2 regions of the Vibrio sp. T3Y01 genome follow, and region 1 is predicted to be linked to the other one. Evidence: riboswitches for the same ligand, from Rfam matches in the RefSeq annotation. Region 1 holds a riboswitch; the other holds the start of a gene.

The links. A riboswitch is a leader RNA that binds a small molecule or an ion and turns the genes downstream of it on or off. The one in region 1 is predicted to bind cyclic di-GMP.
Region 2: another riboswitch for cyclic di-GMP. It lies ahead of F0232_RS07555 (TfoX/Sxy family DNA transformation protein); the one in region 1 lies ahead of gbpA (N-acetylglucosamine-binding protein GbpA).

The regions. Positions count from the first base shown of each region.
Region 1 is NZ_VTXJ01000010.1:68,246-83,735, reverse strand. Features, by position in the region: gene cyoE (heme o synthase) at 1-731, shown strand, start outside; gene gbpA (N-acetylglucosamine-binding protein GbpA) at 842-2,308, opposite strand; cyclic di-GMP riboswitch class I at 2,380-2,469, opposite strand; gene F0232_RS12905 (transcriptional regulator) at 2,792-3,145, shown strand; gene F0232_RS12900 (DUF3313 domain-containing protein) at 3,242-3,913, shown strand; gene F0232_RS12895 (DUF3820 family protein) at 3,926-4,141, shown strand; gene aroG (3-deoxy-7-phosphoheptulonate synthase AroG) at 4,454-5,506, shown strand; gene F0232_RS12885 (hypothetical protein) at 5,687-6,094, shown strand; gene F0232_RS12880 (phosphomannomutase CpsG) at 6,186-7,610, opposite strand; gene F0232_RS12875 (mannose-1-phosphate guanylyltransferase/mannose-6-phosphate isomerase) at 7,626-9,110, opposite strand; gene F0232_RS12870 (mechanosensitive ion channel family protein) at 9,216-10,331, opposite strand; gene F0232_RS12865 (TrkA family potassium uptake protein) at 10,518-11,174, shown strand; gene F0232_RS12860 (TrkH family potassium uptake protein) at 11,200-12,567, shown strand; gene msrB (peptide-methionine (R)-S-oxide reductase MsrB) at 12,651-13,793, opposite strand; gene F0232_RS12850 (OsmC family protein) at 13,996-14,394, shown strand; gene F0232_RS12845 (OmpA family protein) at 14,533-15,490, opposite strand, start outside.
Region 2 is NZ_VTXJ01000005.1:142,171-157,660, forward strand. Features, by position in the region: gene aroA (3-phosphoshikimate 1-carboxyvinyltransferase) at 1-154, shown strand, start outside; gene F0232_RS07515 (YciN family protein) at 217-462, opposite strand; gene topA (type I DNA topoisomerase) at 902-3,532, shown strand; gene glgC (glucose-1-phosphate adenylyltransferase) at 4,057-5,286, shown strand; gene glgA (glycogen synthase GlgA) at 5,276-6,730, shown strand; gene F0232_RS07535 (alpha/beta fold hydrolase) at 7,018-7,815, shown strand; gene F0232_RS07540 (DUF2007 domain-containing protein) at 7,938-8,255, opposite strand; gene F0232_RS07545 (TVP38/TMEM64 family protein) at 8,285-8,965, opposite strand; gene F0232_RS07550 (DUF3316 domain-containing protein) at 9,335-9,694, shown strand; gene F0232_RS07555 (TfoX/Sxy family DNA transformation protein) at 9,797-10,387, opposite strand; cyclic di-GMP riboswitch class I at 10,515-10,600, opposite strand; gene purR (HTH-type transcriptional repressor PurR) at 10,771-11,775, opposite strand; gene torD (molecular chaperone TorD) at 12,092-12,739, opposite strand; gene torR (two-component system response regulator TorR) at 12,995-13,708, shown strand; gene elyC (envelope biogenesis factor ElyC) at 13,814-14,668, opposite strand; gene cmoM (tRNA uridine 5-oxyacetic acid(34) methyltransferase CmoM) at 14,784-15,490, shown strand, end outside.

The DNA of each region.
Region 1 (15,490 bases):
TGATAGGGATAGGGTTGATGGCGGGTTCAGCCGCTGCATTTAATCACTTGATCGACAAGAAGATCGATGGGCAAATGTCTCGTACTAATCGTCGTCCTTTACCATCGGGTGAGCTCAGCAGTGTACGAGTATTCGCCTTTGCGGCAGGTATCGGTTTACTTGGCTTTGTGACTTTAGCCTTGTTAGTTAACCCGCTTACGGCTTGGCTAACCTTTGCGAGTCTATTAGGTTATGCGGTTATCTATACCATGTATTTAAAACGAGCGACGCCACAGAACATTGTCATTGCAGGGATCGCAGGTGCAATGCCACCTTTATTGGGTTGGACGGCAGTGACTAACGAGTTGCACTCCAACGCATGGCTACTGGTGATGATTATCTTCATCTGGACACCTCCTCACTTTTGGGCGCTTGCGATTCATCGTCGTGACGAATATGCCAAGGTAGATATCCCGATGTTGCCTGTGACACATGGGATAACTTACACCAAGACTTCAATTCTGCTGTATACACTATTGCTGAGCATCGTGTGTGTGCTGCCAGTATTGGTTGGAATGAGCAGTTGGATATACCTGAGCGCGTCTTTGCTGCTCAACGGTGGGTTTGTTTATTCTGCCTGGGTATTGAAGTATCGCGATGAGCCGAACATGGCGATGAAGACCTTTAAGTTCTCAATCTATCATCTCATGATCTTGTTTGTTGCTTTGTTGGCAGACCACTATCTACTTTGATAACCGCATTTCTGCTGTTGCTGAATAAGAAAACGGATGCTCTGGGCATCCGTTTTTGTTTGACTAATTACACAAGCTTACGTACTTGAAAGTAATTACCTTACTAATAATTAGTCCACTTTGTTCCAAGCATCTTGCCAGTGTGAACCTACGCCAGGTTCGTACTGAGTTGCCGTTGGTGCCCATTGAACACAGTAACCAGAGTATGGGAACTCTTTACACTGATAAATACTACCGTCGCTGCTTAGTACTTTCGTGCCCGCGGTGTAAGAGTCAATGCTTTCAGGGAATACGAAGTCGTAATCGCCCGCTGGTGGCGGTGTTTGCTCGTCCATCAGGTGGAAATCAAGCGTGTTCTGATCCACTAAGTTGCCTTGGTCATCTTTCGTCACTACCACAAGCATGTGGTGACCAGCTTCAGATTTAGAAAGCGTCAGTTGAACACCTTCAACTTGCCCGTCTTGTAGCTCAGATTTTTGAGATGCAAGCGCTTCGCGATGGTGGTTGTATACCGTGAGTTCTGCTTGAACATTGCCCGTTGCCGCTAGAGTAAGATCAAGCTGTGTAGGCTGGCTCTCATCGATGATGTATTCTGATTCTAAACCAGTTACTTCAATTTCATGTTCTGGTTCTGGCGTATCGATCTTGTAGCCGATTTCGACACTGTTGAAGCCAGAGCCTGCTTTTAGATAAACAGGGTTCGAACCGTATACCGGTGCGAAATCGCCTTGATCGTTCAATTGACCCGCTTTAATTTGGGTCTGTTCTTGGTTGATCTTCGATGCCAACGCGTAAGACCAGTTATTGGCTTTGCCTTGTTCTGTATTTTCAATCACAAGCTCAGTGCTGTATGAAGCGTTCTCACCAGATTGGTCGAATACACGAGTGTAAACTGCATCGCCAACATTCAGGTCTTGTGTTGGGTTGATTTGACCACCTTGATCCCAGTCAGGAATGATAGGACCGTCACCATCAAACTTCACATCGATAACGTTGTAGAAAGCTGCAGCAGTGTCACCCACATCCCATACTGCAAGGATCACTTGATAACCTTCGCGTTCTGGCACATTACATAGGTGGCTTACTTGCATCGGCGGTTGTTCCATATTGCCTTGAACAACACAGAATGGCGTTAAGTCAAAAGAACTGCGTGCCAAAGGTTGGTTTGGATTCCAGTCTGGTTGAGTTATGTAATATTTCCAATCGCGAGTTTTGTGGTTTGCCGTGAACGTCCACTCAAAGTATTGAGAACCAGACTTGATAGGGCGTTTAACCCAGCGATCTGCTTTTTGCTCGTCGAGCGCTGCTGCTAAAGAAGATTGCGCACTGGCAATTTTTCCATCGACAGGGCCGACTTCAGGGAAACCTTCAGGGCCTTCCACACTTTGTGGTTCATATTGAATACCACCGCAGTTAGTGTTTTTTTCTTGTGTATCACTCGCAGGGAATTTACATAGAGCTACACGGCTTTCTGCTACGCCATTATTGTATGCCGAAACATAACCATGACCGAAGCTTGCACCGCTAACGCTTAGCAGCGACAGTGCGATGAGTGATTTTTTTGGGAGTTGTTTCATTATTTGTCCTTACTGTATTTGGCCGACAAAAAGAGAACACTCCGGCATGCATTTGCACTTAAATCCTATTAAGTGGCAGCTCCGCTATCATAGACAGAATATTTGTCGACAGACCGGTGGCTTTGCGTCCTATTCTTTCAAATAGTTTGCCAGAAGTGCGTTTAAGCAAGCGGAATGTAGCCAACGAGTTTTATAAATGCGAATCAATCGATTTAAATGTGGAATGCTAATCTCGAACTTTTAATTCTTAATACAAATTAACTTGCTATATGATTCGTTTGTTAACTCATAAGTAATTGAAATAAATTAAGAAAGTATTTGCTCTAATTGCTTTTGTGAATGGTTTGGGTGCTTAACTTTAGTTGTTGATAACGATTGAGCGCATATCAAAACCAAACCTTTGGTTTCCACTAACCAAACCCTGACACGTTATGTATGAAAAACCGGACAATTAATTGGTATGAATTATATAAAGGAGTCAGTATGGAATTCACTGAACAAGATAGAGAAGCGTTGTACCAAACGTGGATGTCACAAAAATCACGAATGCGAATCACTCAGATGGAGTTTTCAAAGAAGCTTGGAATGAGTCAGCTTGATTTCTCAAATATGTTGCGAGGGGAGTCGCCGCTGACTATGTCATTTGTGAGCCATTTCTGTCGTCTACTTCACTTGGAACCGAGAAACGTATTCCCGTCACTTAAAGAAGGAAATGACTCTGGTCCTAAAGTGGTCTATCTGAAAAGTAGAATGAGTGTTGATGGAGAGATCCAAAATGCTTACATCGAAGGAAATCAAGTTATCGTAGAGTATGCTCACACTGTTCAACACAACTAATTTTAGAGTTAGCTCTGAGTTATAGCCCCTTTTTCTACAAACTTTTCACATATGGTATAGCATACTTGGGTGTTTTTCTTCCAACCTAAGTGCGCTATGAATCCTCTAAAACTATTTTTGCTTGTCGCAACCAGCATCTTTTTGTTTGGTTGTGCAGGCGGCCCAATCAAGACTGCTACCAAATTCACCACTTATGAAGATTTTCAGCCTGGCCCTGACGGGGGAGTTGACCTCGTTTGGGCAAGATTAGGGCTGCGTGACGCCGACCGCTTGAAGAGTAAGTTGGATGACTATGATTCTGTCGTCATTGACCAAATCTTTGTGCTTGCCGAAGAAGGTTCGTTAGATCAAGAAGAAATTCAGGAACTTACCGACCACATGGTGAACCGATTAGAAGAGAAAATATCACCTCACAAAGTGATCGTTGGTGAGCCGACGGGCAAAACGTTACGCCTGAGTATCGCATTGAGTAACGTTGAAACGCCAAATCCTATCTTAGCCGTTACCAGTAGTGTCTTACCTTTTGGTCTTGCCATGTCGACCATCTCAAAAGTTGCGACAGGAGAGCACACCAATGTTGGTAGTGCGAGTGTCGAGCTGCTGGTGAGTGACGCTCAAGATGGCACACCACTGTTCGCAGCGATCGATCGTGAAGCCGGAAATAAGGACTTTTCAACTATGATCGATTCACTTGATGACGCCAAAGATGCAATCAACTATTGGGTTGAACGTTTAGGTGATACTCTACAGAACATCGATGACGCATAGAAAGACCGAACAATGCTAGAGAAAGAGAATCTGATTAAGTTGGCTCGAATGCAGATGCCATTTGGAAAGTATGCGGGCCGCACACTGATTGACCTACCTGAAGAATATTTGCTGTGGTTTGATAAAAAAGGCTTTCCGTCTGGTGAGCTAGGTGACCTGCTCAAGCTGTGCCTCGCGCTAAAAATAGAAGGGCTCGACAGTGTCGTCAAGCCATTGAAAAGAATGTAATTAACTTTAAAGCTCACGTTAACAACGTGGGCTTTTTTGTTTCTGCTGGTAGAGGAGATTTGTTAACAAGTGGTGGATGAAAAACCATCAACCTTGTCTACCTGAAATTGCGCAATCGATAGCGTGTAAATAAAGTTATACAGGGTGTTTTAAATATAAAACACAAAAAAAATTGCGTTCTTTTTAAAATAGTGATTGAAACTGGCGTTTTTACTAGTTAAGTTACAGGGAACAAGAAGATATGTGCTGATGGAAAGTTACGTGAGATAACGTACATTCAGCCCAAGGTTAGAAAATAGGAAGAAGTAAGCAATGTTCCAGACTGATGATGTAAGAATTAACAAAGTAAAAGAGTTATTACCCCCTGTTGCTGTTTTAGAAAAGTTTCCAGCGACAGAAGTTGCTTCTTCTACAACCTTTGAAAGCCGTAAAGCAATTCACAACATTCTAGAAGACAAAGATGACCGCCTATTGGTTATCGTTGGTCCATGTTCTATTCATGATCCAGAAGCCGCTCTTGAATACGGTAAGCGTTTGAAAGTTCTGCGTGACGAACTAGGCGATAAGCTAGAAATCGTAATGCGTGTTTACTTTGAAAAACCACGTACTACCGTTGGCTGGAAAGGCCTGATCAATGACCCGTACATGGATGACACGTTCAAGCTAAACGATGGTCTACGTCTTGGACGTAAGCTATTGCTTGATCTAACAGACATGGGTATGCCGACGGCAAGTGAATTCCTAGACATGATCACGCCTCAATACGTAGCAGACTTAATTAGCTGGGGTGCAATTGGCGCACGTACTACGGAATCTCAAGTTCACCGTGAGCTAGCTTCTGGTCTTTCATGCCCTGTTGGTTTCAAGAATGGTACTGATGGCAACATCAAGATCGCAACAGACGCAATCCGCTCTGCAAGTGCTTCTCACCACTTCTTGTCTGTAACTAAGTATGGCCATTCAGCTATCGTTGAAACGGCTGGTAACCCTGATTGTCATATCATCCTACGTGGTGGTAAAGAGCCAAACTACAGCGCAGAGCACGTTGGTAAGATCAAGCAAGAGCTTGAAGCCTCAGGCCTACCACAGAAAGTAATGATCGACTTTAGCCACGCAAACAGCTCTAAGCAATTTAAGCGCCAACTGAACGTATCGGATGACGTGAGCGCACAGATCTCTGGTGGTGACAAAGCTATCTTTGGTGTGATGATCGAATCTCATCTAGTTGAAGGCCGCCAGGATTTGGTTGACGGCAAAGCTCCAACATACGGCCAGTCAATTACTGATGCTTGTATTGGTTGGGAAGATACTGAAACAGTACTTCGTCAACTGGCAGATGCAGTTGAAGCTCGCCGTAACAAGTAAATTAGTGACTTAATTACTCTCTAGAACGACTTAGACAATTGAAGCCCTTACTCGCTTTCGTGAGTAAGGGCTTTTTAATACACGTTTCAATTTAAGGTTCGCTATTCCATAAAATCATTTACTTATCGTATAGTGAATGGTTAAATGGTGTGGTGTTCCATAAACTGAAGAGTCGTATCAATGAAGGCAGTATTGGCGAGTGTTGTATTAATTGCAGTAAACACGTTTTCTATATCAAATGCACAAGCTGCAACAGGCTTTAATGCAGAGCAGTTGTGTAAAGCTGGTCTTGCACTTGCGGTCGACAAGCAACCTCGTGGGATTAAAGCGACATCAGGAAAAAGTAACCAGCGTATCTTGCTTAGCTTGAAAGATGGGCAGAACGATTGGGATTACCGTTGTGACGTGAACCGCGGTAACAAAACGATCAAGTTAGAAGCGAGAGAACTCAAGCGTAACGATAAGTTCTTAGGCCAAGCGATTCGCTATGATGTTGCTGATGCAAAGCGCTCAGTAAAAGTAACAATGAAAAAACGCAAAGGCTCTGGCGTGAAGAGCGAAACCTATACATCTCGCCAATTGAAATAATTGCGTTTGTTGGTGAGGGGAACCTCAAAAGCAAAATGATAAAGCCGCAGTAATTTGCGGCTTTTGTGTATAAATACAGAATAGGGAATACCTATTTTATGAGGCTAAGTAGCTCTGTCACCTTTTCGGTTAGCAAGGCTTTATCTCGCTTGGTTTCTACGTTAAGCCGGATAAATGACTCGGTATTGGACTTCCTTAAGTTAAAGCGCCAAGTACCCATATCCATGCTAATACCGTCGGTATGATCTATGTTTACAGCACGCTTTTGGTAGCATGAAAGCACACGAGCGATAGCTTGTTCTGGGTCTGCTATCTTACGATTGATCTCTCCAGAAGAGGGGAATCTTTCCACGCTAGAGCTGATAAGTTGATGAAGAGATTGTTGAGTCTTACTGATCAGTTCAATGACGAGTAGCCAAGGAATCATCCCTGAGTCGCAGTACCCAAAGTCACGGAAGTAATGATGTGCGCTCATCTCTCCACCGTACACAGCGTTCAGCTCTCGCATTTTCTCCTTGATCAAAGCGTGCCCAGCTTTTACGCCAACAGTGTTTCCCCCGAGCTTTTCTGCAATCTCTATTGTATTCCATGTCATGCGCATGTCGTGTAGTACAGTTGCATTGGAATCCTTCAGTAAGAAGGCTTCGGTTAGCAGACCGACGATGTAGTAACCCTCAATGTAATTACCTTTTTCATCAAAGAAGAAACAACGATCAAAATCACCATCCCAGGCAATACCAAGGTCTGCGGAGTGCTCTAAAACGGCATCGTGGGTAGCAGCTTGGTTTTCTTTAAGTAAAGGATTAGGGATGCCATTTGGGAACATCCCATCCGGAGTGTGATGAACTTTGATGAAGGTGATTGGAGCATTCAGTTCATTGAACTTGCTCTCTATAGCATCAACGACATGCCCGGCAACGCCGTTTCCCGCGTTAACCACAATCTTCATCGTTGATAGCTTTGACGGCTTTATGTAAGAGAGTAGGTGATCCACATAAGGAGCGAGAATACTGGCTGTTCTAATGAAATTATCGGCTTGTTCATGGCTGATCGGTTGTTCGCTGAACCTCTCATGCTCTAGAACTTCTATGCGCTGTTTGATTACATCTAACCCATTGTTTTTACTGATTGGATTAGCGTCTAGACCAACTAGCTTCATGCCGTTGTAATTGATTGGATTGTGGCTTGCCGTAACCTGAACTCCGCCAATAGCTTGTAGGTGGCGAGTTGCAAAGTAGACTTCTTCTGTGCCTGTCATGCCGAGATCTACCACGTTGATCCTTGATTCAATCAAACCCTTGGTCATCGCTTTCTGCAGTGGCAATGAGGTTTCACGATTATCACGACCAATGACTACTTGAGCCAGCTCATCGAATGACGTTTTAGATGTTTCTGCAAGGACATATTCGCCAAATGCTATACCAAGCAGGTAAGCTAGGCGCTCATTGATTTGTTTACCAATGATTCCTCGGATATCGTTATTTTTAAAGCAGCTGAGATCTAAATTCTGTTTCATTCTATCGTCGCTGCTTTAGTTCGATTTGTTGATTTGAGGTGAGCTAGGTTGTTCGCTTCGCCCGTAACTATCTTGATATCGAATAATGTCGTCTTCACTCAAATGGCTACCGGTTTGTACTTCGATCATTTCGAGTGGAGCGTCCCCTGGATTTTCTAGGCTATGTATGTGTCCTAGCGGAATATAAGTGGATTGGTCTTCTTCAACGAGATAGGTTTTCTCATCATTGGTCACCTTCGCAACACCTGCTACAACAACCCAGTGTTCTGCTCTATGGTGATGCATCTGTAGGGATAACTTGTGACCGGGTTTTACAGTGATGCGTTTAACCTTGTCTCGTTTGCCTAGGTCAATTACATCGTATTTACCCCAAGGTCTAAACACTTCGCGGTGATGAACATGTTCTGTGCGATTTGCTTGATTCAGCTGGCTGACTATCGATTTCACGCCTTGAACTTTGTCTTTGTTCGCGACGAGTATGGCGTCTTTTGTTTCGACAATAATGAGATTTTCGACACCTACAGTCGCAACCAGTTTGTTTTCAGCGTGGATGTAGTTGTGCTGAGAATCGACCGTTAACACATCGCCTTCAATCACATTGTTGTGTTCATCTTTATCACTGACATCCCAAATCGCAGACCACGAGCCAATATCATTCCAACCAACATCCATCGAAATTACCGCAGCATCTGACGTTTGTTCCATCACGGCATAGTCGATAGAGTCACTTGGACTGCTTTTGAATGCTTCAGCGTCAATACGGATAAAGTCGAGGTCAGTATTTTGTTTTTCGAGAGCGCTTTTACAGGCCTCAAGGATCTGTGGATGATGTTTTGCTAGCTCTTCTAAGTAGCGTGAGGCTTTAAACATGAACATACCGCTGTTCCAGAGGTATTGGCCCGAATTAACGTATTGTTCTGCGGTGGCTAGATCTGGCTTTTCAACGAAACATTCAATGGCAAAAGCATGGTGGGAGAGTGGAGCTCCTTGTTTTATATAACCATAGCCAGTTTCTGGTGCGCTTGGAGTAATCCCAAAAGTAACCAGTTTACCATGTTTTGCGTATTCAACACCTCTCGCCACCGTTTGCTGAAATTCTGCTGTTTTAGCGATGTGATGATCAGCAGCCAGTACCAATAATATTGGATCTGACTCATTTTGTTGGTTACATCTGGTGTGATTTAAAGCCTGTAATGCAGCGAGTGCGATGGCGGGAGCTGTGTTTCTTCCGACAGGTTCTAGCAAAATACCACTGTGTTGGATGTTGGCTGAGCGAGCCTGTTCCGCAGCAATAAAGCGGTGCTCTTCATTACAGATAATGAAGGGAGCCGCACATTCTGCATTACTCAAGTGCGCTTCAAGACCTTGTAGGCGTATAAGGGTTTGCTGGAGCATCGATTGTTCGCCAGCAATATTGAGGAACTGCTTTGGGTAAAGCTCGCGAGACAGTGGCCAGAGGCGGCTACCAGAGCCGCCAGCTAGAATGACAGGTAAAATCATAGCGTGGTACTGGGTGCATTAAAATACTGGCGCCATGTTACCACGCTTCACTCTTTTTAATTATCGATAACCCATTTAGTTACCTATAAACAGTAGATACGCTGTTTATTGATGACCTGATGAATTCGAAATAGCCATATCTTGAACTTCGCTAAAACCTTGTGGGTCGATTTTGAGTGTTTGTGTTGGGAAAGCGATATCCGCATTGTGCTTATGAATAATCGCCAGTACCTGCAGTAGTACATCTTGTTTCACTTCATGGTATCTCACCCAGTTGACGGTTTTAGTGAAGGTGTAGATAAAGAAGTTCAGCGTTGATGGGCCAAACTTATCGAAGTTCACGATGAGCGTCTGCTTAGCATCGATGTCTGGGTGCGTTTCAAGCATGGCTTTTACGTCATCCACGATAACAGCTAACTTGCTCGCATCTTCGTAACGAAGCCCAAAGGTTTCATTAATTCGACGGTTTAGCATTCGCGATGGGTTTTCCACCACAATGTTACTGAATACTGAGTTTGGCACGTACAGTGGGCGTTTATCGAATGTACGAATGATGGTCATGCGCCAGCCAATACGTTCGACGGTACCTTCGATTTGACGGTCAGGAGAGCGAATCCAATCACCGACTTTAAAAGGTCGGTCGAAGTAGATCATCATGCCGCCAAAGAAGTTCGAGAGTAGATCTTTTGCTGCCAAACCTACAATCAAACCACCCACACCACCAAAGGTCAGCAAGCCTGATAGGCTAAGACCGAATGCTTGCATGATCGTCAGGCCACCCATGACCATAAAGAATAGGCGAGCTACTTTTGCGATCGCTTGTACTGTCGTTTCATCTCTGTTTTTCTGTTCTAAGACGTACGTTTCAGTATTGGTGATCATTCGCAAGGTGAACCAAACGAAAGTGCATATGATTAAAATGTGTTTTAGTGTTTTTAACCAGTTGATTTCGTTGCCAAACTGGTCTTGAAGGATCAACCCAATAGAGACAGTCGCCGGCCAACACCAAAGTAACGTACTGACTGGAGTTTTCAGTGCTGCTAGTAGCAGGTCATCCCAGTGAAAAGGGGTTTTCTGTACCAGAATTTCTAAGCGATTGTGGATAATTCGCCAAGCTACCCAAGCGAGAAAACTCGCAATAGTGATGAATAAGACACTGTTGGCCCAATCAGTATGGCTCTGGTTAATGTAGGTTTGTACTTGGGTTAAGAATTCATTCATTGTGTGTGCTGCCGCAGAAATTATGAATTGGAAATTAGCAGAAACTCGAGTTGTTCTCTACCTTTATAAATCAAGCGATTATGACAATAGTATAACCTTATTATTGCAGAACTAACTTTTTTTGAGATAGAAACTAATGTAGGTTTGACTATCCCGTGTTATTTAAATTTCTAAACAGGATTTCAAATGAGCGACAAACAATATGCAGTTATCGGTTTAGGGCGTTTTGGTTTATCTGTGTGTAAAGAGCTGCAAAGTTCTGGGGCGCAGGTATTAGCCGTCGATATTGATGAAGAGCGAGTGAAAGAAGCCGCGGCCATTGTTTCACAAGCGATTGTTGCTAACTGTACGAGTGAAGAGACGGTTAAAGAGCTAAGGCTCGACGAGTACGATATGGTAATGGTTTCGATTGGTTCTGATGTGAACTCGAGTATTTTGACTACTCTGGTCGTGAAAGAGTCGGGGGCTAAAACCGTTTGGGTTAAGGCGAATGATAAGTTCCACGGCAAGATCCTTTCTAAAATTGGCGCTGACCATATCATTATGCCGGAGCGAGACATGGGAATTCGGGTAGCGCGTAAGATGCTAGACAGACGTGTTCTTGAATTTATTGACCTTGGCAGTGATTTAGCGATGACTGAAATTGTCATTGGCTCAAAACTCTTGGGTAAGCAACTTCGCGATTTGAAGCTTTGCAAAGAGGTAGGTGTCGAAGTTCTTGGATTCAAGCGCGGTCCTAATCTTACTAAAGCACCGGAGCTGGATATTAGTTTAGAAATCGGAGATGTGGTGATCATCGCTGGGCCTAAAGAGACCCTATCTAGAAAGCTACGTAATTGGTAATGGGAACTTGTAATAGGGTAACAGTATGAATTCGTTTCAGCGAAAAGGTACTTTCTACACACTCACAAGAGATGAAAAGCCACGTAAAGGCTCTGAACCTAAGATAATCCTGACCAGCTTTTTGGCGGTGCTTATTCCCTCGGCCATCTTACTCACGATGCCGGTTTTTTCTGTCACAGGGCTCAGTTTCACAGATGCATTGTTTACTGCGACTTCTGCAATCAGCGTAACAGGGTTAGGGGTCGTTGATACGGGCGAACACTTTACTTTGGCCGGGAAAATCTTGCTGATGTTCTTGATGCAAGTGGGCGGGTTAGGGCAAATGACCTTATCTGCGGTTCTTCTGTACATGTTTGGTGTCCGGTTAAGCTTGAAGCAACAGGCATTGGCAAAAGAGGCATTGGGACAAGATCGTAAGATTAACCTGCGTAAGCTAGTAAAGAAGATCATCATCTTTGCGCTAGTGGCTGAATTTATTGGCTTTGTATTGCTTTGTTTCCGATGGGTTCCTGAAATGGGCTGGGCAACAGGCAGCTTTTACGCACTGTTTCATGCGATATCAGCATTTAATAACGCCGGTTTCGCTCTGTTCTCAGATAGTATGATGAGCTTTGTTGACGACCCATTGGTTATCTTTACCTTAGCGGCTCTGTTCATTTTTGGTGGCTTAGGCTTTACGGTGGTCGGTGACTTATCTAGCAACTGGCGCAAAGGCTTCCAGCATCTGCATTTGCATACCAAGATCATGCTAACCGCAACCCCGACTCTATTGTTGGTGGGTACAGTGTTATTTTGGCTACTGGAAAGAAATAACTCTGCGACTATGGAAGGGTTATCAACTCAAGGCCAATGGCTGGCGGCGTTTTTTCAATCAGCAAGCGCTCGTACCGCTGGCTTTAACAGTGTGGATTTGTCTCAGTACACGCAGCCTGCTTTATTGGTGATGATTGTGTTAATGCTGATTGGTGCTGGTTCTACCTCAACTGGTGGCGGTATTAAGGTATCGACCTTTGCAGTTGCTTTTGTCGCGACTTGGACATTCCTACGTCAGAAAAAGCACGTCGTGATGTTTAAACGTACTGTTACATGGCAGGCGGTAACCAAGTCATTGGCCATTATCGTGGTCAGTGGGGCGTTATTAACTACGGCGATGTTTTTGTTAATGCTTACCGAAAAAGCCGCGTTTGATCGAGTCATGTTCGAGGTGATTTCTGCCTTTGCAACGGTAGGATTGACGGCTGGGTTAACCGCAAATCTAACCGAACCTGGCAAATACATCATGATTGTTGTGATGGTTATTGGTCGTATCGGTCCTTTGACGTTGGCGTATATGTTAGCTCGCCCAGAGCCTTCACTGCTCAAGTATCCAGAAGACACGGTTCTAACAGGCTAGCGCGTCTGTTAATGAATTAGAAAACACAAAGCCAGCGTTATGCTGGCTTTGTTGTTATAGGTATAGCGTTAATTGCTGAATGTTTAGCCCTCAAACATCTCAACGTATTCTTCATACCCTTCTTCAGCCAGTTTATCTGCTGGGATAAAGCGCATCGCCGCTGAGTTCATGCAGTAACGTAAGCCTGTTGGTTTAGGGCCATCTTTGAAGACATGACCTAAGTGAGAATCACCAAATCGGCTACGAACTTCTGTGCGTGGGTACAACAGTTTGTAGTCTGTGGTTGTCACTACGTAAGCTTCGTTGATTGGTTGGGTGAAGCTCGGCCAGCCTGTACCTGATTTGTATTTGTCTTTTGACGAGAACAAAGGCTCACCGGTAACGATATCAACATAAATACCTTCTTCTTTGTTATCCCAGTATTTGTTGTCAAATGGGCGCTCAGTAGCGTCTTCTTGCGTTACATCGTATTGAAGTGCTGTAAGCTTCGCTTTGATCTCCGCATCAGACGGTTTTACGTATGTTTTAGCATTCGCTGTCGCATTTTTACTGTCGATGATCTGACGTAGTGTTTTAGGGTTGTCCTTTCTATCATCACCGAAGATTTTATCTAAATACTGATCACGACCTGAAGCGTAGCGGTAGTAGTTATAACGAACCTTACTCTTCTTGTAATAATCTTGATGGTAATCTTCTGCTGGCCAGAACTTCTCAAATTTGATCAGTTCTGTTTTTAGTGGTGCACCAAAGATTTGAGCCTTGTCGATCTCCATCATAAAGTTCTGAGCAACGTCTTTTTGCTCTTGGTTATGATAGAAAATGGCAGGTCGATATTGCGGACCACGGTCTACGAATGACCCTTTGTCATCGGTTGGGTCGATATGTCGAAAGAATTGGTCAAGAACCTGTTCATAGCTAACAATATCAGGGTTATAGGTCACGTTGATCACTTCGATGTGACCAGACTTGCCTGAAGAAACTTGTTTATAGGTTGGGTTTTCTAGATCGCCACCAGAATATCCAGAGATAACGTCTGTTACGCCTTTTAGTTTCTCTAGGTCAGACTCTGTACACCAAAAACAACCACCCGCGAGTGTCGCGATTTCACTTTTCCCTGAATTAGCCGTTTTATCCATTGTATTGGCAGTGCCAGTTTGGCTGACAAACAACGAAATCAGTGGTAGTGCAACCACGAGTGATACCAATATTTTAGATAATTTATTCATAGATACCTCATCTTGACGTTCTTTTTCATTCGATTTTGAATGTACGAATAGAGACAGGTTTTAGATGGAAAAAATTGCACTATTCATGAAAAAAATATGTGTCAGAGAAAATCTTGCTCATGAATGCTGCCAGTAGTAGGGTGTCGATACTAACAATAAATAACAGACAGTGATGGCGGTTATCGGTCATCTAAGGAACAGCATGCAAGCAGAAGTTAAATGGGTCGAAGGTTTTAAATTCTTGGGTCAATCTCAATCAGGCCACTCTATTGTTATGGATGGCAGCGGTGGTGCGACGGCGCCAAGCCCGATGGAAATGGTGCTTATGGCCGCTGGTGGTTGTAGCTCCGTTGATGTGGTGGATGGATTGAAATCTGCTGGTCAAAGCATTACAGGCTGTAACGCAAAACTTGAAACTACTCGTCGTGAAACCGCGCCAAAAATCTTTACCGCGATTAACATTCACTTTGAAGTATCAGGTGACAACCTTGATCCTGAGTTGGTTGCAAAAGTATGCGCTGATTCATTAGAAAAATACTGTTCAGTGTGCCTAATGCTAGGTGCTGGCGTAGAAATGACGCACAGCTGGGAAATAGTCTAGTCTTCTGGCCGTATAGCTTGGCTTTGAGTCATTATACTTTTCGGCTTATGAGCAAACATAGATAAAGAAAGGGCGGAGCACTTATCAGTGCTCCGCCCTTATTATTAAGGAAGATATCGAGATTGCGGCGGAATGCGATTATTCCACTGTCTCTACGATAACCTCTTCAACTTGAACGTCTTCTTGGTACTCGAAGCTTGGAATTGTTGCTTCAACACGACGGTTTTGTGCACGACCTTCAGCCGTATCGTTTGATGCGATTGGGTTTTCTTCCCCTTCACCCGAAGCGGTAATACGGCTTGACTCAATGCCTTGCTCTTCGATGTACGCTGCTACTGCTGCCGCACGTTTCTTAGAGATCATCATGTTATACTCAGCAGCACCTGTTGAATCTGTGTGACCAACGATGTTAACGGTAGACTGTGGATATGTTTGTAAGACTTCCACAATTGGCTGTACAGCGGCTTTACCTTCGTCTGAAAGCTCTGTGCTGTTAGTCGCAAATGTACCTTGAGAGAAGCTCTCAGTTTGCGCTTTGGTAACCACTACCTCAGCTTCCTCTTCAACAACCACAGTTTCTGGCTCTGTGATTGGTTCAGAAGGTGCTTGAGTAACCGCCGCCGCAGAAGCTGCAGCCGCTGATGCGGTTGTATTACCTGTGCCGAAATTGTAGCTAAGACCTACTGTGACAAGGTTGGAGTTTAGATCTTGGATGATCTTATCGTCAAAATCATCGAAGTATTGGTATTCCACTCTCACTGCCCAGTCGTCTGAAAACTGTTTCTCAGCACCGATACCCAGAGCCAGTACAACATCATCTTCATCGTCATGCATGATGTAAGCTGGACCCGCTTTGAAGAAGACATCAAACTCTTTTTTGATCGCCAATCGGTACATTGGGCTCAACGATATTGCAATAATGGAATCGCTGTAGCGCTGAGTTGTCCCGTTGTAATTAAAACTAGTGTCGTAGTCACCTAGGTAATCTGCGTTTAATTCCAGTGCAATGTTATCGGTAAAGTTGTAGCCACCGTAAAGACCACCGGCGACTGAATCATCTTCACAGTTCACACTATCTACACAAGCACTATCGAGC
Region 2 (15,490 bases), on a different contig from region 1:
ACATGCGGCGATTGATACTTACGATGATCACCGTATGGCAATGTGTTTTTCATTGGTCGCGCTAAGCGATACGCCGGTAACGATTAATGATCCAGGTTGTACATCAAAGACATTCCCTGACTACTTCGACAAACTGAAGATGCTGAGTCAATAAGAATGCTAAGTTGATATAAGCTCAGGAAGTAAAAAAGCTTGCCTAAATGGCAAGCTTTTTAATTACTGCTGAAGCGTAAATTCTTTTGAAAGATGGTGCGCTAAGTATTTAAACATGTTAAATACTGCGGTTGTATTCTCTGTCGGCATCCCATTGCTGTCTAGGAAGTATTCGCCTTTGAAGACGAGTACATCGTCTTTCTCTACTACGCTGTTTGCGCGCATGCCTTCAATGTAGTCATCATGTGATTGGATAATTTGGTTTGCGATAAGCAGTAAATCAAATTCTGCTATTACTTTCTTTGTCATGAGTTTATCTCTGATAACTGAATATAACGTTGAGTTTATGGTGTCGAACTAGAAATTCAATGATTTCACAACCGATTAAGAGAGTCTTTTCGAATATCCACAATTTATTTTGTGATTTATGGCAAAAATAATGGAATGGGGCTCGCGTTCGATTCATGGACAAGCTTAGTATGAGCCCGTTTAGAGTTAGTGCCTGATGAATAGGCCCTTGCTAGTATTCTTTTCGAGTACTTTATAGCTTCTTTATATTGTGACCCTTTTATCTGTGAGTCGACGAATTGTCGAGCGATCAGATCCAATTTTGAAAAAAGCGGTTGATCTTCTAGTAATCTCGCACAATAGTAAAAAAAGAAGCAATGAATTTAGAATATCATGCGTAAAAGCCCACAAGTTAAATTGTTGGTGCTAAAGCATCGTGATTAAGGACGTTAGAGTCAATATGGGTAAATCGCTCGTTATAGTGGAGTCGCCGGCCAAGGCTAAAACTATCAATAAATACCTTGGCAAAGACTTTGTCGTTAAGTCGAGTGTAGGTCACGTACGTGACTTACCAACGGCAGGTCAAAGTACTGGTAAAAAGGCTGCTGCAGTTTCAACAAAGGGTATGAGCCCAGAAGAAAAAGCTCGTATCAAGAAAGAAAAAGATCGCAAAGCTCTTATCAAAAAGATGGGTATTAACCCGTATAAAGAGTGGGAAGCAAATTACCAAGTATTACCGGGTAAAGAAAAAGTTGTTGCTGAACTGCAAAAACTGGCTGAGAACGCAGACCATGTTTATCTCGCAACCGATTTGGACCGCGAAGGAGAAGCTATCGCATGGCACCTTCGTGAGATCATCGGTGGCGATGAAACGCGATACAAGCGAGTGGTGTTTAACGAAATCACCAAGAACGCAATTCAACAAGCTTTTGAAACTCCAGGTGAGCTAAACATCGATGGCGTAAACGCACAGCAAGCACGACGTTTTATGGACCGTGTTGTTGGCTTTATGGTGTCACCTCTGCTTTGGAAGAAAGTAGCACGAGGCCTATCCGCTGGCCGTGTTCAATCAGTTGCTGTAAAGCTTCTTGTTGAGCGTGAGCGCGAGATCAACGCCTTTATTCCGGAAGAGTTTTGGGATGTGCATGCTGATACCAAAACAGCAGAAAAAACAGATTTTAGACTTCAAGTAGCTCAGAAAGACGGTGTTGCGTTTAAACCTGAAAACGAAGCGCAAACGCAAGCTGCATTGAGTGTTCTTGAGAAAGCACAATACGAAGTATGTAAACGTGAAGACCGCCCGACGAAGAGTAAGCCGTCTGCACCGTACATTACTTCAACGCTTCAACAGGCTGCGAGTACCCGTCTTGGTTACGGCGTAAAGAAAACCATGATGTTGGCTCAACGCCTATACGAAGCGGGCTACATTACTTATATGCGTACTGACTCAACTAACTTGAGTTCAGAAGCGGTAGAAGCAGCTCGTGAATACATCGGTTCTGAGTTTGGTGCAGAGTACCTGCCACCTAAAGCGCTAGTATACGGTAGCAAAGAGGGCGCTCAAGAGGCTCACGAAGCGATCCGTCCTTCAAGCGTTGATGTTAAGTCAGAAGACTTAAACGGCGTAGACGCAGACGCACACAAGCTTTACTCACTGATCTGGAATCAATTCGTAGCGTGTCAAATGACGCCTGCGCAGTACGACTCAACAACAGTAAGCGTGAAAGCTGAAGAGTACACATTAAAAGCGAAAGGTCGCATCCTTAAATTTGACGGTTGGACTCGTGTTCAACGTCCGATGGGTAAAAACGAAGATACGATCCTGCCTGCAGTGCAAATTGGCGATAAGCTGGATCTCGTTGCATTGGATCCTAAGCAACACTTTACTAAGCCACCGGCTCGTTTCACTGAAGCGGCGCTTGTTAAAGAGCTTGAGAAACGTGGTATCGGTCGTCCTTCAACATACGCGTCGATCATCTCTACTATTCAAGATCGTGGTTACGTGAAAGTTGAACAGCGCCGTTTTTATGCTGAGAAGATGGGTGAGATTGTTACCGACCGTTTAGACGGTAGCTTCAATGACCTAATGAACTACGACTTTACGGCTCGTATGGAGCAGAAGTTAGACCAAATCGCTGAAGGTGAAGCAAGCTGGAAAGGCGTGCTAGATAATTTCTTCAAAGATTTTACCGGTGATCTGGAAAAAGCGGATCTTGATGAAGATGCAGGCGGCATGAAGCCAAACCACATCGTAGAAACTGATATCGAGTGTCCAACTTGTGGCCGTAATATGGGTATTCGTACTGCTTCGACAGGCGTATTCTTAGGGTGTTCTGGTTATGCACTTCCACCAAAAGAGCGTTGTAAGACAACGATTAACCTTGGTGATGAAGAAGGTATTATCAACGTTCTTGAAGAAGATGTTGAAACAGCTGCCCTTCGTGCTAAAAAGCGTTGCCCAATTTGTGAAACGGCAATGGATGCTTATCTGATTGATGATAAGCGTAAGATGCACGTATGTGGTAATAACCCGAACTGTGAAGGTTACGTGGTTGAACACGGCGAATTCAAAGTAAAAGGCTATGATGGTCCGCTTGTTGAGTGTGACAAGTGTGGCTCAGATATGGTTCTGAAGAATGGTCGTTTCGGTAAGTACATGGATTGTACGAGTGAAGATTGTAAGAACACTCGTAAAATTTTGAAAAACGGCGAAGTTGCGCCACCAAAAGAAGACCCAGTACATTTCCCTGAACTTCCATGTGAAAATTCAGATGCGTACTTTGTGCTTCGTGATGGTGCTTCTGGTCTATTCATGGCAGCAAGTAACTTCCCTAAATCACGCGAAACTCGTGCTCCTTTAGTGGAAGAGTTAGTTCGCTTTAAAGACCGTATTTCACCGAAGTTCCAATACCTGACTACAGCACCAGTTGCTGATCCAGACGGTAAGCCGACAGTGGTTCGTTTTAGTCGTAAGACAAAAGAGAACTACGTTCGTACAGAAGTGGATGGTAAGCCTTCTGGTTGGACCGCCTTGTACATTGACGGTAAATGGGAAGTAACGGATAAACGTAAAAAGCCCAAAGAAAAGTAACTGAACGTTATTGATATAAAAAGCAGCCAATAGGCTGCTTTTTTTCGACTCATATATGACTAATTATGCAACTCATTGAAATTGAGTCTTAGTTGTAATTATTTATTAAATTCACAGGGTAAAATAAATTAAGAGATTAATCACACTATCTTATGTAACTGTAACGAATGTGTAACTTAATTAGAATATTGTAACTCACAGATCAGCATTTAGTTGTATACCCGATGTGTGTCGAGTGTTAATGTAATGTTTCGCCCAGACGGTGTAATGTGAGCTGCTTTAAGTCTTAGGAAAGCAATCAGTTTACATAGCACAGAATGGCGTATTAAAAATTGAAATCGGCAGGAAAGTCGATAACGTATATAAAACCAAGTGCAAAGAATAGTGCACACATAACAACGTTTGGCTTAGGATACTGTCACTGTATGTGAATGGATATTCGCTAAGTACCGAAAACATTGTTAGTGCTCATCCCCCAGAGGAAGATACCTCTACGAGCACTGACATCGACAAGCTATAAATATATGGAGAATAAAATGGCTGGTGTATTGGGAATGATTCTTGCTGGTGGTGAAGGCTCTCGTTTAAGACCTTTAACTGAATCGCGCAGCAAACCCTCGGTTCCTTTCGGTGGTAGTTACCGCTTAATTGATTTCGCTTTAAATAACTTCGTTAACGCGGATCTAATGAAGATCTATGTATTAACGCAGTTCAAGTCACAGTCACTGTTCCACCACATGAAAAAAGGTTGGAATATCAGTGGTATAACAGATCGTTTTATCGACCCAATCCCTGCTCAAATGCGCACAGGTAAGCGTTGGTATGAAGGCACTGCAGATGCGATCTATCAAAACCTTCGCTTTATGCAGCTAGAAGAACCGGACCAAGTTTGTATCTTTGGTTCTGACCACATCTACAAAATGGATATTAAGCAGATGCTTGATTTCCACAAAGAGAAGAAAGCGGCACTAACGGTATCAGCACTGCGTATGCCTCTTGCAGAAGCGTCTGAGTTTGGTGTCATTGAGGTTGATGCTGAAGGCCGTATGGTCGGCTTTGAAGAGAAGCCTGCTAACCCTAAACCAATTCCAGGTGACCCTGATTCTGCATTGGTTTCTATGGGTAACTACGTATTTGAAGCAAATGAGCTTTTTGCAGAGCTGGTTGAAGATGCGGATAAAGAAGATTCAACTCATGACTTCGGTAAAGATATCATTCCAAATATGTTCCCGCGTGGTGACGTGTTTGTTTACGATTTCAGTACTAACCGCATTACAGGTGAGAAAGAAGAAGTTTACTGGCGCGATGTAGGTACGATTGACGCGTACTGGCAAGCTCACATGGACCTTCTTGAGAAAGATGCACCATTCTCACTATACAACCGCAAGTGGCCACTACACACTTACTACCCACCATTACCACCTGCGACGTTTACAGACTCGGCTAATGGTCGTGTTCAAATCATCGATAGCTTAGTGTGTAACGGTAGTTATGTTCGTGGTTCTCGTATCGAGAAGTGTGTACTTGGCTTCCGCAGCAACATCGCATCAGCGTGTGATATCAGTGAGAGTATCTTATTGGGCGACGTAAAAGTGGGCGAGGGCTGTGTACTTCGTCGTGTTATCGTCGATAAAGATGCAGACATCGCACCGGGTACACAGATTGGTGTAAACCTGAAAGAAGACAAAAAGCATTACCACGTCTCTGACGATGGTGTAGTAGTAATCCCTAAAGGAGCACGAGTTGGTTACTAAGACTCTCTCGGTACTTTTTGTAGCGTCTGAAGTTGAAGGCTTGATTAAAAGCGGTGGCTTGGCTGATGTAGCCAAGGCACTGCCTAAAGCGTTACAAACACTCGAACAGGACGTTCGAGTGACCATCCCCGCTTACCGCAACATTCCAAATATTGATTCTGCAGAAGTTGTTCTAGCAACAGAGCTCGATCATTGGCCTCATACGGCTTATCAAGTTAAGAAGTTAAGCGTTGAAGGGGTACAAGTGTTTGGTATTGAATGTGCTAAATACTTCGACCGTCCAGAAATGTACGCTGAAAATAATCAGGCTTATGCTGATAATGGCGAGCGCTTTTCGTTCTTCAGTGCAGCATGTTTGGATATGCTTCCTAAGCTTGGTTTCCAACCAGATATTATTCACGCGAACGATTGGCATACAGGCTTTGTTCCTTTCTTGCTTAAATCTCGCTACCAACAGCATGAATTCTTTGAGAACACGCGCAGTGTTATTTCAATCCACAACGCGGTGTTCAAAGGCGTATTCTCATACGATGAGCTGCAATGTCTTCCTGAAATGCACAGTCGTAATGTTCCGGAAGCTGCGGTCAGTGATACGCACGTGACGATGCTAAAAGCTGGTGTCTTGTGCGCTGATAAAGTCAACGCAGTAAGCCCTACGTATGCACAAGAGCTAAAAACAGAGCTTGGTAGTCATGGCATGGCGGCAGAATTTCAATGTAGAGCTTCAGACTTAGTCGGAATCTTAAATGGTTGTGACTACGGTGCTTGGAATCCGGAAACGGATGCATTCCTTCCTCGTAAATACAAAGCGACCAAACACAGCATGGCGCGTGGAAAGTCAGCGTGTAAGCAGAAACTGCAACAAGACGTCGGCTTGCCGGTTATCGATTGTGCCGTGTACGGGATGGTTTGTCGTCTAACGAACCAGAAAGGTGTTCACTACTTGCTGCCTATCATTGAACAATTCTTGAAGAACGATCTTCAGATTGTGATTGTAGGTACGGGTGACCCTGTTTTAGCGAGCCAATTGAAAGAGTTATCGGCACTGCATTCAGAAAAATTCTCATTTGTAGAGGCATACAACAATGAGTTAGCTCACTTAGTTGAAGCCGGTTCTGACTTTTTCTTGATGCCTTCTGAATTTGAACCTTGTGGTTTAAACCAGATCTACAGTATGGCTTATGGCACCTTACCAATCGTTCGCTCTGTCGGTGGTTTAAAAGACAGTGTTGATGATTATGACGAGGAGCCAGAGGTGGCGACCGGCTTTGCTTTTGAAGAGCCGACTCCGCAAGCTTTGTTGGCCGTGCTACACCGCTCATTGTTACTCTATGCACAAAACCCGTCTGAAATTAAGCGTGTTCAGCTTTATGCGATGCAACAAGACTTTAGCTGGGAAGATGCGGCGAAAGAGTATTTAACGATGTATCACTCAGCCATCTAGTCGCCTGTTTAGATTTTTAGCAGGCACTAACATCAAATGGTTAAAAACCTTATTAAATTAAGGCGCTCTGACAACAGGGCGCCTTTTGCTATCTGGTCTGAGTACATCACGTTTAGAAAGACAAAGCTTGCAAACTCATTTAAGTCAGGTAGAAAAGGAAGTGAAGTATTCATGGTGCTAATGATAGGTTTGACACTATTATCACCTAATCTTCTTAATAGCGTGATATCCTTAGTCATCGCCTTGTGATGAGGCCTAGCTCCATTTTTATAATTAAAGCGATAGGTATGTCTGAAAGTTTATTATTTCATAAAACATTTACTCACCCTACTAGCGATGAGTGGGTGGTATTTGTGCATGGTGCCGGAGGTAGCTCCTCTATTTGGTTCAAGCAGATCAAGGCGTATAAACAGCATTTCAACCTGCTCCTCATTGACCTGAGAGGGCATGGTAAATCAGACAACATACTTAAAGAGCTGATATCAAACCGTTATACATTCAAAGCTGTCACGCTTGATATTCTTAAAGTATTAGACCACCTTAAAATCCGCTCCGCACACTTCGTTGGTATGTCGTTAGGAACCATTATTGTCCGTAATGTTGCGGAGTTAGCGGCAGGGCGTGTGCGTTCAATGGTATTAGGTGGTGCGGTAACTAAACTCAACACCCGTTCGCAAGTATTGGTTAAGCTAGGAAATCTAAGCAAACACATCATTCCTTACATGTGGCTTTATAGCCTTTTTGCTTACATAGTGATGCCACAAAAAAGCCAAAAAGAGTCTCGTCACCTGTTTATTCGTGAAGCCAAAAAGCTGTGTCAAAAAGAGTTTAAACGTTGGTTTATATTAACGGCTGATGTGAACCCCTTAATGAAATATTTCAAAGATAGGGAGTTACCGATACCAACCCTTTATCTGATGGGAGAGCGTGACTACATGTTTATCAAGCCCGTTAAAGAAATGGTTGAGGCGCACGAGTCAAGTGAACTGGTCGAAATTGCTAACTGTGGTCATGTGTGTAATGTTGAAAACCCTGAAGAATTCAACCAGCACTCTATCGAGTTTATCCAAAAGCAAATCCAGTGATTTCTAAGTCGGTCATTTGAACTCATAATAGAATTGAAATAAAAACGGGAAGCTATTTGTAGCTTCCCGTTTTTGTTTTGAGGATAAATCAGATGAAGCGGCTAAGACCTCATTAAGCTCGTCTACTCAGGAGAGTTAGCTCCGCATTGCCAACAAGAACCAAATTGTGCTTCGTTCACTTCATGACATTCACTGCAGCGCCACTCTTCATAGATGATAGAATCTTGCTGTTTTTGGTAGTCATTGACAATAGCACGCGCCTTAGTGGCCATTTCTGGCTCATATAGCCATACGTATGGGTCAGTTTCTTCTGTGAACGGGATTTCCCCTTTCAAACCAAACAAACCCTCACCACGGACTTCACAGGCAATATTCTCACTTTCTAGGAGTCCGCAGATGATATGTGCCTCTGTCGGATTTGATGCACTGAAGATTTTCATTGATATAGAACCTTATCCGGCCACAATTATTATTCCGCAACCGGTGCTGAACGAAACTTGCTCATCAACCATTTAGCGATAATTGGGAACACCCCCAATAATGCAAATGACAATAGTACAGAAGGTGAAACGATGCCTGAAAGCGAATCAATTTCTGCGAGTTGGGTACCAGCATTCAAGAAGACTGCAGTACCAGGCAACATGCCGATTTGGCTTGTTACATAGTAGCGAGTCACCGACATGGGTGTTAAGCCCATCAGCAGGTTGATAAGGAAAAACGGAAACACTGGGATAAGTCGCAAAGAAAACAAGTAAAAAGCGCCGTCTTTTTCAACGCCTTTATTAATCGTAGTGAGTTTGTCGCCAAACTTAGTTTGAATCCAGTCTCGCAGTAGGTAACGACTACTCAAAAAGGCAAGAGTTGCGCCTATTGCACTGGCGAAAGATACCAATAACAAACTATTCCAGAAGCCAAACAGCGCAGCACCAAGTAGTGTAACAACGGCTGCTCCCGGGATGGAGAAGGCGGTGATCAATACATATGCGATAAAGTACGTCGCCGCGGCGGCAATAAAGTTACTTTCAATGTAGTCGTTTAGCACCGCTTGCTGTGCTTTGGCGTTTTCGAGCGTGAGGTATTGGCCAAAATTAATGCCTAATAAAACGATCGTTACGACCAATACAATACCTAATATCATTTTCTTACTCATTGATACTTCCTCAAATTTTCAATGCATACCATTAGTATAGATAGACAGGCAAAGCATAGATTAACTTTCATAAGATAATAAAAAACTATTTAGTCTAGGTGATGAATTAGGTTTGACCCGCTAACCCAATTAGTTAGCCTTGTGTTAGTGATATAGATAGATGTGGAAAAATACTCGTTTATTAGAAGGTGGTAACGCTCTACTAGAGACTTGTTTTGCCTAAATTATTTCAATCGTAATAATTTGTACCACGTAAAAAGTGACAAAAAGTTGAAAGAGTTTTGGTCTTGGCTCGTTCTATATACGTAACAATCGAGGCATGAAGATTGTTTTAGATAATTATTCAGGCAGACAACTAAGGAGCTAGCTATGAAATTATTATCAATGATAACGGTTATCGCTACAACAGGCCTTCTCTCTTTCCAAGCTATGGGTTCGGGTATCTATCATAGAGCCGCTGTAGAATCTAAAATCTTTAAAGGGGATGTAGTGGCGAGCCAATCACAGGCTTACGAATCTGGAAAACAAATCTGGATGGATATAAACGGCAAAGGCTCATATGAGCTTAGCAAAATCCTACCTCAAGCATCGGAAAAGGTAGACGTGCGTTCGTTTGAAATTAGAAACGGGAGCATTAAAGTTAAAGAGATAATGAATTCTTCTGGAGAGATTAACTTCGTTCCGATGGTCAAAGTAGACTTTAAGTATAATTATCGCCCATCCTTTTAGGGTATTGATAGAGCATTAAGGCCGCAGACTATCTAACATTCAGAATCGAAAAAAAAGCCGCAGAAATGCGGCTTAGTTGTATAAAAAGGTGTACTGAAAATGTTAATTGACGCGACTGATAAGCTCTTCACGACGTTGCTGCGGGATAACCGACCAATGGGTGCCATTGATCGCCCCCTCTAGTGCCCAAAGCAGTTCAATACTGACGGAGGACGCATGAGAATCCTTGATGGCATTAAATGCGTTTACAGAGCCAGATTCATATAAACGTTCTACGGAATCAATTCCAGCTTTCTTCAACATGCGCTCGGTGGCGAGTCGAAGATTCGGGAGGTCTTTGAGTCGAGTTGGCTTAGCAGCGGACTGTTCAGCTTTCTCTTCTTTTGCAAAGCCCAGAGACGTAGTCGCAAGCTGCAAGATTTTCTCTTGGTCTTGCCATAAGCCTTCGGGTAGAGCGAAATATTTAGTTACGACAGGGAAACCACGCTTTTTGTAGACGTACGGTTGAAACCCTTGTTGCTCGAACTGTTTTGTTGTGCCTTTGTCTGCTCGTATGTGCAACTGGTCATTAACAACCAGAGCAAACATAGTGTCATCAGCAAAAAGACCGAATCCACCAAACATTGAGCGTGATTTTATTTTTCCTAGGGGCTCAAATAACTTCATTGAGTCCTTTAGTATCGGTTTATCCATGTTATTTATCTCGGTGTATTTGAACTACGCCACCAAATAAGCAGGTCCGAGAGATTAGCAAAATGTTGCAATTACATTGTCAATAAGCCGTAAATTACTAAATTATTAGTAGTTACTGCATTTTGCCATCGGTAACCCCGCTACCATACCAACGAGTGGTTTAGGCCGGAAGCTTTGCGTCTCACCTTTTCAAGTGATTTGCCCTGTGCGTGACTGATTGAATAGAATAAAGTTTTTGTTGAATGAGGCTCACACTTGTTATTTCAAAGTGTGATACTGCTTCAATTAATGATCTTTATTATATGAAACTAGGTTTATTTTAGTTGCTGATAAAAAAAACGCACCCAAAGGTGCGCTTGATGAAAATAAACTCAATTTATCAGTTAATTTAACGTTTTAACTGTACTACGTTCAACAATTTCTGGGTGCATTTCGAAGACGCGTTTTTCATGGTCTTTGTCTTTAATACGCTCAAGCAGAATTTCGAAGGCGTTCTTACCGACACGGCGCTTCGGTTGGTGAACGGTAGTCAATGGTGGAGAGAAGTACTCAGCCAGTTCGATGTTATCGTAGCCAATGATAGAGATATCTTCAGGGATACGGATGCCTTTCTGCTGTAGGCGGCTCATCAAGCCTAGTGCCATGGTATCGTTGAAGCAGAATACAGCTGTCGGGCGATCTTCCATATCAACAATTTTGTCAGCGGCTAGAACGGCAGTATCACACTCAAAGTTACCTTCGATGATCATGTCGTCATTTGCAGTAATGTTAGCTTCTTCCAAAGCGCGCTTGTAACCAGCGATACGCTCCACACACGCCGCTTTGTCTAAGTGGCCACTTAAACAAGCAATCTTTGAGTGACCGCGGTCGATTAGGTATTTAGTCGCTAGGTAGCCACCTTCTTCAGAGTTATCGATGATCTTATCTGCTTGAGAACTCTCCGGGCCCCAGTCCATGACTACTTTAGGGATGTCAGCGTGACGGTCTAACATCTCTCTCAGTTCTTCAGTTAGGTCTGAACACATAACCAAGATGCCATCTACACGTTTCTCTGCAAGCATTCGAATGTAGTCACGTTGCTTCTCATAGATACCACCCGTGTTACACAGGATCAAAGTGTAACCTTGACGGTAGCAGTAGCTCTCAACACCATCGATAACTTCTGAGAAGAATAGGTTGGTTGATTGAGTCACTAGCATGCCGATGGTTCGTGTTGAATTACACTTCAAACTACGAGCAACAGCACTTGGTGCATAGTTTAATTCGTCTACCGCTTTATTTACTTTTTCTTGAGTCGCTTCTGCAACAAAACGGGTTTTGTTGATTACGTGAGAAACGGTTGTTGTTGATACGCCGGCTAAGCGAGCGACATCTTTTATAGTGGCCATGGTTTTATCCTATTAGAAGCTACTTTCCCCAAAGTACGGAATGAAGTAGCCGTTAAGCTACCTAACTAAGAGCTTAAACGTGTAGGGCTCTTTGGGTACTAAAGTGTTAAAAAACAAAAAACCGCTATTGAGCGGCTTGTCTTAACACCGAAATGCTCTGAAACTTAATAAGCATAGCATTTCGTGAATGTTTCATATTTTATCGTTTGCGGTCACAATTTTAGACTGACTAGAAAATACTCGCAATAAAATTCACCCAGAAATCCGGGTGAATTGTCACATTCTACTGAATTTATTTACCTAGTCATCTAATAAGCTATTCACCAGCCAAATATTGAGTGTCTAATTGACAGAATGCCAGTAGCAGCGATGATACTGATGCATAGAAACCGAACTCATCAACCTCATGACACTTAACCTTGAACTTTGGAATCCAAGTGAGTAGCTGTTGCTCAATAAACTGCTGTTGAACTTCGAACGACTTTTCTAACTCTTCCTCTGATTCTGTTTCATTAGAGCGAATGATTAGGTTACCTAGGAAGTCGAGTTCAATAGCGATGTGGTCTGCTGGTTCTTTTAGATCTTGGTTAACCACTAAGTTGTGCTTAGCCATGATCTCTTCCATCTCTTTTGCTGGCTTATCGTTTAATAGCCCAGTTTCACCGATGTACATCGAAGCGTAGGGAAGGGCACCATGCTTGTCTGTCTTTAGGAATAGGTCACAAAAGTCAGCAGCCAGTTCCAGTTGTGCATCTTCACGTGTTTGTAAGCGGTTTAGTGCATCAACTAAGCTATCAATCGCAGGTTTGAGTGTTTCATTTTCGCCTAAACCAGTTAAGAAAGAACGAATTTCAACAGAGTGGTAGTGGTCAAGTTCATCTTGAGTGAGCTCTTTGGCGAATAAGCTTGATAACCACCAGTAAATTTCTGCTCTTTGCTCATTGAACGCTTTCGTATCTTTCATTACGTAAATCCTGATTTAGTCTTGTGGTGTTTTTTACACACCAAGGCTGATGACGAGGTTATTTGCGAAATGCAAAGTTACTCGTTAGTAGTAATGCCTATATTGAATTGTGCCAGACGACAAATAGCAAGGTTTAAGATTGTCTTGTATCAAAAAAAATCCATGTTTCTGGCATTTATCTACAGTACCACTAGAATTGTTACTAGTTATGAATAGAATAGTCACCGAAACTATTAAATAAGAAAAGTGGTGTAGATGAGCTATCACGTATTAGTCGTAGAAGATGATGTGGTGACCCGTAGTAAACTGGTTGGTTATTTCCAGAACGAAGGGTACACAGTAAGCGAAGCAGAAAGCGGCGCTCAAATGAGAAACGTGTTAGAAGAAAACAACGTTGACCTCATTATGCTGGACATCAACTTACCAGGCGAAGATGGATTGATGCTAACTCGCGAATTACGCAGTCAATCAGACATTGGAATTATTTTAGTTACTGGACGCACGGATAGCATCGACAAAATTGTTGGCCTTGAAATGGGCGCTGACGATTACGTTACTAAACCCTTCGAACTTCGCGAGTTACTGGTTCGAGTTAAAAACCTACTTTGGCGTATTTCTGCCGCTCGTAAAACAGCAGCAGGTGCGGTTGAAGAATCTGAAGATGAATCAGTGGTTCGTTTTGGTGAGTGGACATTTGATATCCCTCGTCGTGCGTTAAGCAAAAACGGTGAACCAGTAAAACTGACGAAAGCTGAATATGAATTATTGGTTGCGTTGTCTTCTTACCCTAACCAGGTATTAAGCCGTGAACGTATTCTTAATATGATCAGCCACCGAGTAGACGCGCCAAATGATCGTACTATCGACGTACTGATTCGACGCATGCGTGCAAAAATGGAATTCGACCCTAAGAATCCACAAATCTTTGTGACGGTCCATGGTGAAGGTTACATGTTCGCTGGTGACTAAGTCTTGCGGGACATGTTAGTCCGCTAGAATAGTAAATATTAAAAAGCCGAGACATCATCAGTGATGTCTCGGCTTTTTTATGACTCAGTCTTTTATGTAGACTGCTTATTGAGGCTGAGCTGCCGAAACGACATTCTCATCTTCAGCTAGGCTCGAAGCTTCAGGCACGACGATTGGCTCTTCTGCAATATCACTGCTGGTGTCTAGCCAGTCACGTAGGCTTTGCCAAACCAACCCCATGGTCTCATGCCAGTAACGCTCTGTCTGTTCAAGATAAATCGCCTTAGGCATGTACTTATTCCAAGGCTCAACAATACCTTCTTGTGCTAGGTAGTTGGTCGGTGCCGGTAATGGTTTCATACCAGCCGCGTTAAATTCGTTGAGAGCACGTGTCATATGGCTTGCTGAAGTCACCAACACCATTCTTTTATTCTTAACGAACGCAGCGGCTTGGCGGGCTTCTTCCCAAGTGTCTTTGGCTGTTTCCAGCAGAATGATATCAGGCTTTGCCACACCGAGTGCTAGGGCTACCTTAGCCATCATTCGTGCGTTGCTGACTTCTGTACCAGCGCCGTAGCCAGAAAGAATCAGTTTAGCGCCCGGGTAGAGGCGTAAAATGCGAATACCTTCACTCAAACGCATCAAGCCTGTGCGACTCAGTTCAGATGTTGGTGGGATCTGGTCATCAACGACGTGGCCGCTACCAAGAACCATCACGTAATCGACGGTTTCGTCGACAGGTAAAAATGCAGTGTGCTGCCTTTCCATTGGCATTAATAGTTGACTAGAAACTGGCTGGAAAGCGATTAGGAAAATACCACAGAGGGCTGAGAGGGTAATTAAGCAACCAGTCTTTCTTTTAGTAGTAAACATCACTAGGGCTAAGCCCAGAAATGCGAGAATTAACATTGCTGGTAGTGGCATCAGTAATGAAGACACTACTTTTTTCAGCTCAAACATATCCGAATAGTCCGAAAAAACATCACTTAGTAGTAAAAAGAGACATCGCCTCTTTATTCCTGAAATTCCTGTGACAGAATAGCAGGCACGATAGGACATAATAACTCAAGTAGCCGTGACTGAAGACCGTAATTTCGACGATATTGCCCACAAATTTGCAAAAAATATTTACGGCTCTGACAAAGGAGAGATCCGTCAGATCATCGTATGGGAAGATTTAGAACAAGCTTTGAGCAAGTTTGAAGATTCTACTTTTCCACTGCATGTGCTTGATGCCGGAGGCGGATTGGCACAGATGTCGCAAAAAATTGCGGCACTTGGTCATAAGGTTTCTCTATGTGATCTCTCTTCTGAGATGCTAAAACTGGCTCAAGAAGGGATCACCGAAGCAGGGCTGTTAGAGCAATATCAGTTTATCCATTCTCCGGTACAAAAAGTGGCAGAGCATCTCGACGATAAAGTCGACTTTGTGATGTTTCACGCCGTTATGGAGTGGCTAGCCGATCCTAAAGAAGCACTTGATTTGCTACTTGAACAAGTCAAACCGGGTGGTATTGCCTCGATAATGTTTTACAACCACCACGGATTAGTCCTGAAAAATGTGATTTGTGGCAACATTCCTCATGTATTGAATGGGATGCCACATCGAAAACGGTTTAAGCTGCAACCACAAAAAGGCTTGAAGCCAGAAGAGGTTTATCAATGGATAGAAGACGCTGGTCTAGAAATCTGTGGTAAATCAGGCATTCGCTCCTTCAGTGACTACATAGGTAATATGGAGTACATGGGCGATTACCAATTTGAAGATGTATTGGAACTAGA